2 regions of the Agrobacterium sp. NPDC090283 genome follow, and region 2 is predicted to be linked to the other one. Evidence: riboswitches for the same ligand, from Rfam matches in the RefSeq annotation. Region 2 holds a riboswitch; the other holds the start of a gene.

Region 1 (4,696 bases), on a different contig from region 2:
GAGGCGAGCGCCACATCCACCCGGTCGTTGATCACCAAAGGCACGCCGGTGCCGGTGATGGCTTCGTGAATGGCGCGGGCGTTTTCGATCATCTCGCGCGTGGAGCCGTGCTTGTCGCGATATTGCAGAATGGTCGCGCCGTTGAGTGCGGCGGCCAGAGCCAGCTCCGGCAGCGACGCGACGTCGCCAAGGCTCGCATCGACCAGCGCGTTGAGGCGGTAATCAACCTTGTTCATGCTCTATCCTCGCGTGATTTGTGATGTCCTCACCGGAAATTTCGGAAAGCGCATCCAGAAACGCCGGTTCGAAGGTGCCGGGGCCGCTGGCGTGTCGCGCGGCGAGTTCGGCGGAAACACCAGTGACGGCAAGGGCGGAGGCCGCCGCCGTCAGCGCGTCTTTTTCCACCGCCATGAAGGCGGCGATGACGCCGCCAGAAAGGCAACCTGTTCCTGTCACCTTCGCCATCCACGGATGGCCGTTGAATATCCTGACGCTACGGGTCTTGTCGCCGAGATGATCCACAGGCCCGGTCTCGATCCTCACCACGTCAGGCACATCACCGATCAGGCTCATTTCGGCGTGATTGCCACGCACGATCGTCGGGGAAAGTGCGATGAGTTCGCGTGCGAATGCCAGCCGCGATGGTGAATAATCGCAATGCACGGGATCGACGATCCATGGCTTGCCGGATGCATTGGCGATCTCGATCGCCAGCCGGATGACCTTGCGCCGCTCGGCATCCAGTGTGCCGAGATTGACGGTCAGCGCATCGGCCTTGGCAACGAAGCTCTCGATTTCCTCGAGCGAGGTGGTCATGGAAGGAATTCCGCCGACGACGGTGATGCCGTCGGCCGTGAATTTCTGCACCACGGTGTTCATCAGGCAATGCACGCGCGGGCGTGCCTGCCTGACTTTTTCAAGAAGTTCGGCGGCCTTTGCCGCGGTCGGAATAGTGCCGGTCATGGCTGTTGCAGCTCCACGGCGATGTCGTCTGCTGCCGGCGCCTGCTTGATCAATTGCATCTCCTGCATGAAAGCGCCAAAACGGGTATAGCGGGTGCGGTCGAGCGCCGCCGGGCGCTTGGCGAAACGCGGCAGCGTGTCGAAGAAGGCCTGCTTGTTCAGCGCATCGTCGAGGTTCGGATAGGCCTTGATGAAAAGCTGCCAGGCTTCCTGCGGGTGGTTGGTGATGAAGATCGCAGCCTGCTCCACGGCGGAGAGAAAACGTGGCAGGCGGCTGTCCTTTACGAGATCGCGATGGGTGACGAAGATCAGCTCGTCATAGGCCGGCACGCCGTGCTCCTCCGGGAAGAAGGAGCGCCCCTCATGTCCCTCGAGCTTCATCTGCGTCAGTTCGAAATTGCGGAAACCGCCCAGCGTGGCATCCACCTTGCCGGCGATCAGCGATGGCGAGAGCGAAAAATTGACGTTGATCAGCTCGACATCATCCTTCGTCAGACCGTCCTTTTCCAGCATGCGCTTCAGCATCGCATCCTCGAAACCGGAGACGGAAAAACCGACCTTCTTGCCCTTCAGGTCTTTCAGGCTCTTGATCGGTCCGTCGGCCAGAACGGTGACGGTGTTGAGCGGGGTCTCGACCAGTGTGCCGAAACGCACCAGCGGCAGACCGGCATCGTGATCGAGATAGAGGTTGGGCTGGTAATGCACGCCGATATCGGCCTGTTTTGCCGAAACGAGGCGCGGCACGGCGGAGGGGTCTGCGGGCGGAACCAGTTCCACCTCCAGCCCGGCATCGGCGAAGAGGCCACGTTCCCTGGCGATCACCATCGGCGCGTGATCGGGGTTCACGAACCATTCGAGCAAGACGGTGAGCTTGTCGGCCGCCTGTGACTGCATGGGTGCGAGGACGCTAACAGCCGCGACGACGAGGGAAAGAAGAGTTCGTTTCATGGTACCGAAAGTCTCCGTAAATATCTGAAAGGAATGGTATGTTCTGTTTCTTTGGCCCAGGGGGCGAGATTGGCTGTCGCCCGGTCGACGACAAGCCGCAGCAGCACTGCCATCACGGCGAGAATGGCCATGGCGGCGAACATGGTGTCGGTCTGCATGCGGGCATTGGACTGGACCATGACGAACCCGAGCCCTGCGGATGCGCCCACCCATTCGCCGATGACGGCGCCGAGCGGGGCGAGCGGTGCTGCCACCCGCAAGCCCGAAATCAGCGAGGGCAGCGCCAGCGGTACGCGCAGCCGGGTGAGGATCTGCCAGTGGCTCGCCGCAGTCAGCGAGGCGGCGTCGAGTATGGCGCGATCCGTGCGGTTGAGGCCGTCGGTGAAAGAGGAGGCGACGGGGAAGAAGATGATGATCGCCGTCATGACCACTTTTGAAGCCATGCCGAAACCGAACCAGAGGACGAGGATGGGGGCCAGCACGAAGACCGGAAAAGCCTGCAACACCAGAACCATGGGCCAGACAAGGCGGCCGAGGCGCGGGATGGCGGCAATCGTGAAAGCGACGACAATGCCGGCGGTGATGCCTGTGGCGAGCCCGAGCGCCATTTCTCCGAGTGTTACCAGCGCTTGCCCGAAAAGGAAGCCGGGCTGGCGCAGGAAAGCGCCAGCGACATCGACGGGCGATGGCAGGATATAGCGGGGCGGTGCGAACAGCCACGTGCCGGCCTGCCAGACAAGGAGCAGAAGACCGACACCGTTCAGCGCATGGGTGGCACGCATGAGCCGGACCTCAGACGCAAACGCACCGCGTGCGAAGGGTGGAAGGTTTCAGCATCATCATTGGTCTCCAGATGTGACAATCACGGAGATCAGGCGAAGCGGAGAAGAGAAAGGGCAGCGCCTCCAAGGCGCGACAGTTCCGTTCCTACGCCGGCATGACCCGGATCAGGTTCAAGGGTCCGGCTCGTCGCCATCTCAGCACCGTCAGGTGCTCCCCTCGGAAGAGCTTGTTTTGTAGGTCAAGTTTTAAAAATGTCAACGGCCTCTGCCAGCCGGCGATCGGTGCCCGCTGTTATGGAGCTGCCGCAATATAGTTATTAGATATATCGAATTTATCGACAATTAGTTATGTCATTAAACTATATCGCAACCTCGTTCGACTAGGTAGGACCCGCATTCAGAGAAGCTCGGAGACGAACTTGAAAAACATCTGGCGGGACAAGTCTGGAAATTTTGCCATCCTCAGCGCTTTGCTGATGATACCGCTCATCGGATCGGCCGGTGTGGCGCTCGACATAACGCGCGGCCTTGGCGTCAAATATGATCTGCAGATGGCTGCCGATTCCGCGGCTCTGGCGGTGGTTGCCGATAGTTCGGCAAGTGCCCAGGCTGCGAAGCGAATGGCCGGCGATGGTGTTGTTACTGTCGGCGAGAAGGAAGCGGAAGCCTTCTTCCACGGCAATCAGCCGGGGCGCGCAGACTACAGGCTTCTGTCTCTTGAGGTATCGGTGATCAAGCGCGGGACCATCATCGAGTCGTCGGTCAGCTACAGGGCTGCTGTGAATACGACACTTTCCAAGGTGCTCGGGAAAGATTTGGTCACGGTGGCGGGCAGCGCCACGGCCAAATACGAGACGGAGACCTTTACCGATTTTTATCTCCTCCTCGACAATTCACCTTCCATGGGTGTAGGCGCCACGCCGGCGGATGTCGCGATAATGGAGAAGACGATCGGCTGCGCTTTCGCCTGTCACCTGACGAAAGACGGTATGTCAGATCCGAACAGCACCTATTTCAGGATCAAGAACAAAGACACCAACGCCAAAAACAGCATTAGCGCCACCACGCGTATCGACGTGGTTGCCAAGGCAACCGCGAGCTTGATGGATACGGCAGCGGACACGCGCAAGAGTAAAGACCAATATCGTATTGCCGTTTACACTTTCGGGAAGACCGCGGATGATGCCTTTCCCGACAGGGATCTGCTCGAAGTTGTGTCGCGCACGTCGGATTTGAAGACGGCCAAGAAAAAGGTTGCCGAAATCGAGCTCATGTCGGTTCCGAGTCACGGATATAACCGCGACCAGCACACCAATTTCGACCGGGCCCTTACCAAGATAGAAGGCAAGATGGGAGCCTCGGGTAGCGGTGCCAGTTCCGCCACGCCGGAGAAAATCGTATTCTTCGTTTCAGATGGTGTAGGTGACAGCTACAAGCCGGCCAATTGCACCAAAAAAACGACAGGCGGAGGTCGTTGTCAGGAGCCGATCGACACAAGGCTTTGCACCGAACTCAAGAAAAAGGGCTTCCGGATCGCCGTGCTTTACACCACCTACCTGCCGTTGCCAGGTAATGGCTGGTACAGGCTTTGGATACAGCCATTCGAGACGGAAATCGGCTCTCGCATGCAAGCCTGCGCCTCCCCGGGCCTGTTCTTCGAAGTCAGCCCCTCGCAGGGTATCAGCGAAGCGATGTCGGCGCTGTTCAAAAAGGCGATCAGCACGCCGCGCCTGACGAGTTGAAGCTTGTGCCCGAAAGCGGTTCAAAGCGCTGTCCATGCTTGCCGCTGGCGTGACGGAAAACATTTTTCGATTTTAATATTAGTTATTCAGGAAATTAGATTTATCGAAAATTAGTTATCCTTTGAAACTGCCTTTCAACAGTATTTGCTTAAGTCTCGTCTCCGGCAGGGTTCCGGGGGGCGAATTTGAAGAATATCTGGCAGGACAAATCAGGGAATTTCGGCATTCTCAGTGCGTTGTTGATGGTGCCGCTGATTGGCGT
Region 2 (4,696 bases):
CCCCGCCTTCCGTCTGGAGCTGACCGCCTGGCGCGCGCCGATGATCGCCATGCAGCAGAGCACGACGAGGGCCGCGGAGAGAAGGGCGATTGCAAGACTGGTCGCCGCCGCGCGCAGGAAAATCGGCGCGGACAGAAGACGTGGCAGATCGGCCCTCAAACCCGAGACGGCTATGGCGACAAGCGGCAGGCCGATCAGCAGAATAGCGAAAACGATGGCCGCGCCATCCCAGAGGCGGGCGCCAATGCCCTTGCCATCGAAACGGCGAAAGGAACGACCAAGCGAAGGAATTTCCGCTTCGGGCGACGGCAAAAAAGCGAGAAGGCCGAGCAGGATTGCGGTGAGGGCAATCTGCAGAACCGAAAGCGCAATCGCCCGCTGCGGATCGAAATCGAACCGCAGCGCCTGATAGATCGCCACCTCCAGTGTCGTGGCCGCCGGCCCGCCGCCCAACAGAAGAACGAGCGTGAAGCTTGTGGCGCACAGCATGAAAACAAGCCCGGCAATGCCGGGAACGAGACGCGCGATTGCCGGCCATTCGATAAAACGGAAAATCGAAACCGGCCCCATGCCGAGGCTCGCCGCCATGCGCCAATATTCACCCGGAATACGCTCCAGCCCGGCGAGCATCAGCCGGACCGAAAGTGGCAGATTGAAAAACACATGGGCAATAAGGATGCCGGACAGGCCGTAAATGCTGAAAGGTTCATCCGCTCCGGCAAAAACGAGAGCCGTATTCAAAACACCCTGCCTGCCCCAGATGGCGATGATGCCGAAAGCGCCGACGATGACAGGCAGACCCATCGGCACCGCCATCAGCCTGATGATCCAGATCCTTCCCGGAAATGCGTGTCGCCGGCCAAGCGCCAGCGCCACCGGCAGGCCGAGAACAATGGAAAGAACAGTGGAAAGCGTTGCCTGATAAAGCGTGAAACGCAGGATGCGCAGGGTATAGGCATCCATGATGCCGGCCGCGGAAGCGCCGGCATCAAAGAACAGGAGAGCCGCAACGGCGAGCGCCATGAACAGGAAAACGGCGGCAAAAGCCGCCGTTCCGAAAATGATCGACCGCCGGTAATCACGACGCAGCATCATGCGCGGGTGTGCCTCTTCGTCAATTCATGCTCATGGCGGCAAGCCATTCATCGATCCACGCCTTGCGGTTCTTCGCCACCTCTTCCGGATCCATCAGGAAAGTCTTCTGCGGCACGACGAGTTTGGAAAACGCCTCCGGCAAGGGCTTCGAGGTTGCCGCAACCGGCATCATCCAGTTGTTTTCCGGAATGGCATCCTGAAAACCCGATGTCAGCGTGAAAGCGAGGAATTGCTTTGCCAGTTCCTTATGCGGTGCATTTTTAAGGAGACCGGAAACCTCGATCTGGATGTAATGCCCTTCGGAAAAGGCGGCGGCCTGATAACGCTCCGTCTTTTCCGCAACCATGTGATAGGCGGGCGAGGTGGTGTAGGAAAGCACCATCGGCACCTCCCCCTTGGTGAAGAGGCCATAGGATTCCGACCAGCCCGGCGTAACGGTGAGAATACGCTTCCTGAGCTTTTCCCAGGCTTCCGGCGCCTTGTCGCCATAAACCGATTTCACCCACAGCAGCAGGCCAAGCCCCGGTGTGGAGGTGCGCGGGTCCTGAATGACGATTTTCTGCGAGGGGTCGCCTTCCACGAGGTCTTTCAGGCTCGCCGGCGGGTTTTTCACGGTCTTCGTATCATAGATGACAGCGAAATGGCCGTAATCATAGGGAACGAAAACATCGTCCTTGTAACCGCCCGGCACCTTGGCCGCGGATGCATCGATGCCGCTGACATCGAATAGACCGGTCTGTTTCGCTTCCGCGACGAGATTGGTGTCGAGACCGACGACGACATCCGCCTTGGACCCCGCCCCTTCAAGCTTCAGACGATTGAGCAGCGCCACGCCATCGGCCACGCCGACGAAATTGACCGTGCAATTACAAACCTTCTCGAAGGCCTCCTTCACCTTGGGACCGGGACCCCATTCGGAAACGAAGCTTTCATAGGTGTAGACGGTCAGTTCCTGCCTGTCCTGTGCGACGGCAAGACCGGGCAGAAACAGCGAAGCGGCAACGAGGGAATTCAGGAAAAGACGACGGCGCACGGGTATCTCCTCAAAAATCGATAGGGAAATAGCCGCCTGCGTTAAAGCCGTCTAATCCCTCCGCCGGTATGAACCGGATCAGGTTCTTCGGGTTGGCAAGCCTCTCAGCCTTTTGCGCCCAAGCACAAAAGACACCCCGTTAGATCAAGATGATGGTGTAGTCCCGCCGTCCCTGATTGGCAAGATGGCCGAAGTCAGCCCTGCTCCGTCATATGCACCAGTTCCCAGACATGCCCGTCGGGATCCTGAAAGCTGCCGGCATACATGAAGCCATGGTCCTGAACGGGTTTCCAGCCACTGCCGCCGGAGGCAAGCGCGGTGGCGATCATCCGGTCGATTTCCTCGCGGCTTCCCGCAGAAAGACAGGTCAGAACTTCGGTGGTGCGCGTCGCGTCGGCAATATCGCCGTTGATGAAATCACGGAACCGTCCTTCCTGGAGAAGCATCACGAAGATGTTTTCCTCCACGATCATGCAGAGCGTGCGGTCATCCGAATATTCCGGATTGAAGCTGAAACCGAGAGCCGTGAAGAAACTTCTTGATGTCTCGATATTCTTGACCGGCAGATTGACGAAAATCATGCGCATTTTCACAACTCCTCCAAACGAACGCCGGCATAGAACGGCAATTCCGCTTTTCTGTCAAAGGCCGAAGCAGGACCGGTCAAACGAGAGCCCGATTGCCTTCAGCCCTCCAGTTCCTCGCGCAGCATCTCCAGTTCCAGCCATTCTTCTTCCATGGCTTCCAGCTTGTCGCGCAGCTTCGACATTTCCTGCGCCAGCGTGTTGAAGGCATTCGGGTCCTTGGTGAAAAGCTCAGGGTCGGCCATGCGCTGCTCGCGTTTTGCGATTTCGCTTTGCGCCTTTTCCATCTCCTTAGGCAGATTTTCGAGCGCGAATTTCTGCTTGAAGGAAAGCTTGCCCTTGGCCTTTGAAGGATCCTGTGACGCGGAGACCGAAGGTGCGGCCTTCGCCTTTTCCTGTTTCTCGGCCTTGCGTTTTTCTTCCGCAGCACCCTTGCGCTGCGCCATCATGTCCGAATAACCACCGGCATATTCAATCCATCGTCCATCCGGCTCATCAGGATTGACGGGCGCGATGGTGGAAGTGACGGTGCGGTCGAGAAAATCGCGGTCGTGGCTGACGAGAATGACGGTGCCGGAAAAGCCCGCGACGATTTCCTGCAAAAGATCGAGCGTTTCGATATCGAGATCGTTGGTCGGCTCGTCGAGGATCAGAAGATTGGTCGGCCGCGCCAGAATGCGCGCCAGAATAAGACGCGCGCGCTCGCCGCCGGAAAGGTTGCGGATCGGCGTGCGGGCCTGTTCCGGCTGGAACAGGAAGTCTTTCATATAACCCGTTACATGCTTCAATTCGCCATTGACCAGCAGGTTTTCACCCCGGCCATCGGTCAGATAATGCGCCAGCGTATCGTTGGGATTGAGATCTTCGCGTTTCTGATCGAGCGTCGCGATCTCCAGATTGGTGCCGAGCTTCACCATGCCGCTATCGGGCTCCAGCTGGCCGGTGAGCATCTTCAGAAGCGTGGTTTTGCCAGCGCCATTCGGGCCGACGAAACCGATGCAATCGCCGCGATGGACGCGCAGCGAAAACGGCGCGACGATCACCCGCTCGCCGTAAGCCTTGGTGATGGCCTCGGCCTCGATGACCAGCTTGCCGGATTCGCGCCCTTCGGTGACGGTCGCCTGCACCGTGCCCTGCGGTCCCTTGTGGCCGCGATATTCCGCACGCATCGCCTGAAGCTCGCCGACGCGGCGCATATTGCGCTTGCGCCTTGCGGTCACGCCATAGCGCATCCAGTGTTCTTCGCGCTCGATGGCCTTGCCAAGCTTGTGCTGCTCCAGCTCTTCCTCTTCCAGCACCTTGTCGCGCCATTCCTCGAAATGGGCAAAACCGCGATTGAGACGACGGGACTGGCCGCGATCGAGCCAGACGGTCGAGGTCGAAACCTTCTCCAGAAAACGCCGGTCATGCGAGATCAGCACCAGCGCGCTGCGCGTCTGCTGCAACTCGCTTTCAAGCCATTCGATGGTCGGCAGATCGAGATGGTTGGTCGGTTCGTCCAGCATCAGAATATCGGGTTCCGGCGCCATGACGCGGGCAAGGGCCGCACGTCGCGCCTCACCACCGGAAAGGCTTGCAGGGTGCTCCTGCCCGGTGAGGCCAAGATGCTCAAGAAGATAGGTGACGCGATAGGGATCGTCACCGGGTCCAAGCCCCGCCTCGGCATAGGCCTGAACCGTATCGTAACCGGCAAAATCCGGTGCCTGCTCCAGATAACGGATGGTGGCGGCCGGATGCCGGAAAACCTCGCCCGACTGCGCCTCGACGAGACCCGCGGCGATCTTCATCAGGGTGGACTTGCCCGAACCGTTGCGCCCGACGAGGCAGATGCGGTCGCCCGGTTCCACCTGGAGATTGGCGCCATCGAGCAGCGGGGTCACGCCGAAGGTCAGCTTGATGTCATCGAGTTTCAAAATTGGGGGTGCCAAGGCGTCAGGCTCCGGTCAGATCATAGGGGCGGGCGAGCACGATGGCTTTTCCGCTT

What was found. Region 2 has a riboswitch for thiamine pyrophosphate ahead of thiB (thiamine ABC transporter substrate binding subunit). Riboswitches for the same ligand answer to the same signal wherever they lie in the genome.
Region 1: linked by a shared signal. The riboswitch ahead of ACIQUH_RS03980 (ABC transporter permease) and the one ahead of thiB (thiamine ABC transporter substrate binding subunit) in region 2 are both predicted to bind thiamine pyrophosphate.

What each region holds. Positions count from the first base shown of each region.
Region 1 is NZ_JBIVYG010000002.1:211,772-216,467, reverse strand. It holds gene thiE (thiamine phosphate synthase) at 1-236, opposite strand, end outside; gene ACIQUH_RS03990 (hydroxyethylthiazole kinase) at 223-963, opposite strand; gene ACIQUH_RS03985 (ABC transporter substrate-binding protein) at 960-1,910, opposite strand; gene ACIQUH_RS03980 (ABC transporter permease) at 1,907-2,692, opposite strand; TPP riboswitch at 2,818-2,920, opposite strand; gene ACIQUH_RS03975 (TadE/TadG family type IV pilus assembly protein) at 3,112-4,434, shown strand; gene ACIQUH_RS03970 (pilus assembly protein TadG-related protein) at 4,620-4,696, shown strand, end outside.
Region 2 is NZ_JBIVYG010000011.1:179,386-184,081, forward strand. It holds gene thiP (thiamine/thiamine pyrophosphate ABC transporter permease ThiP) at 1-1,095, opposite strand, end outside; gene thiB (thiamine ABC transporter substrate binding subunit) at 1,115-2,128, opposite strand; TPP riboswitch at 2,167-2,277, opposite strand; gene ACIQUH_RS17320 (VOC family protein) at 2,323-2,715, opposite strand; gene ACIQUH_RS17325 (ABC-F family ATP-binding cassette domain-containing protein) at 2,814-4,640, opposite strand; gene ACIQUH_RS17330 (thiamine diphosphokinase) at 4,645-4,696, opposite strand, start outside.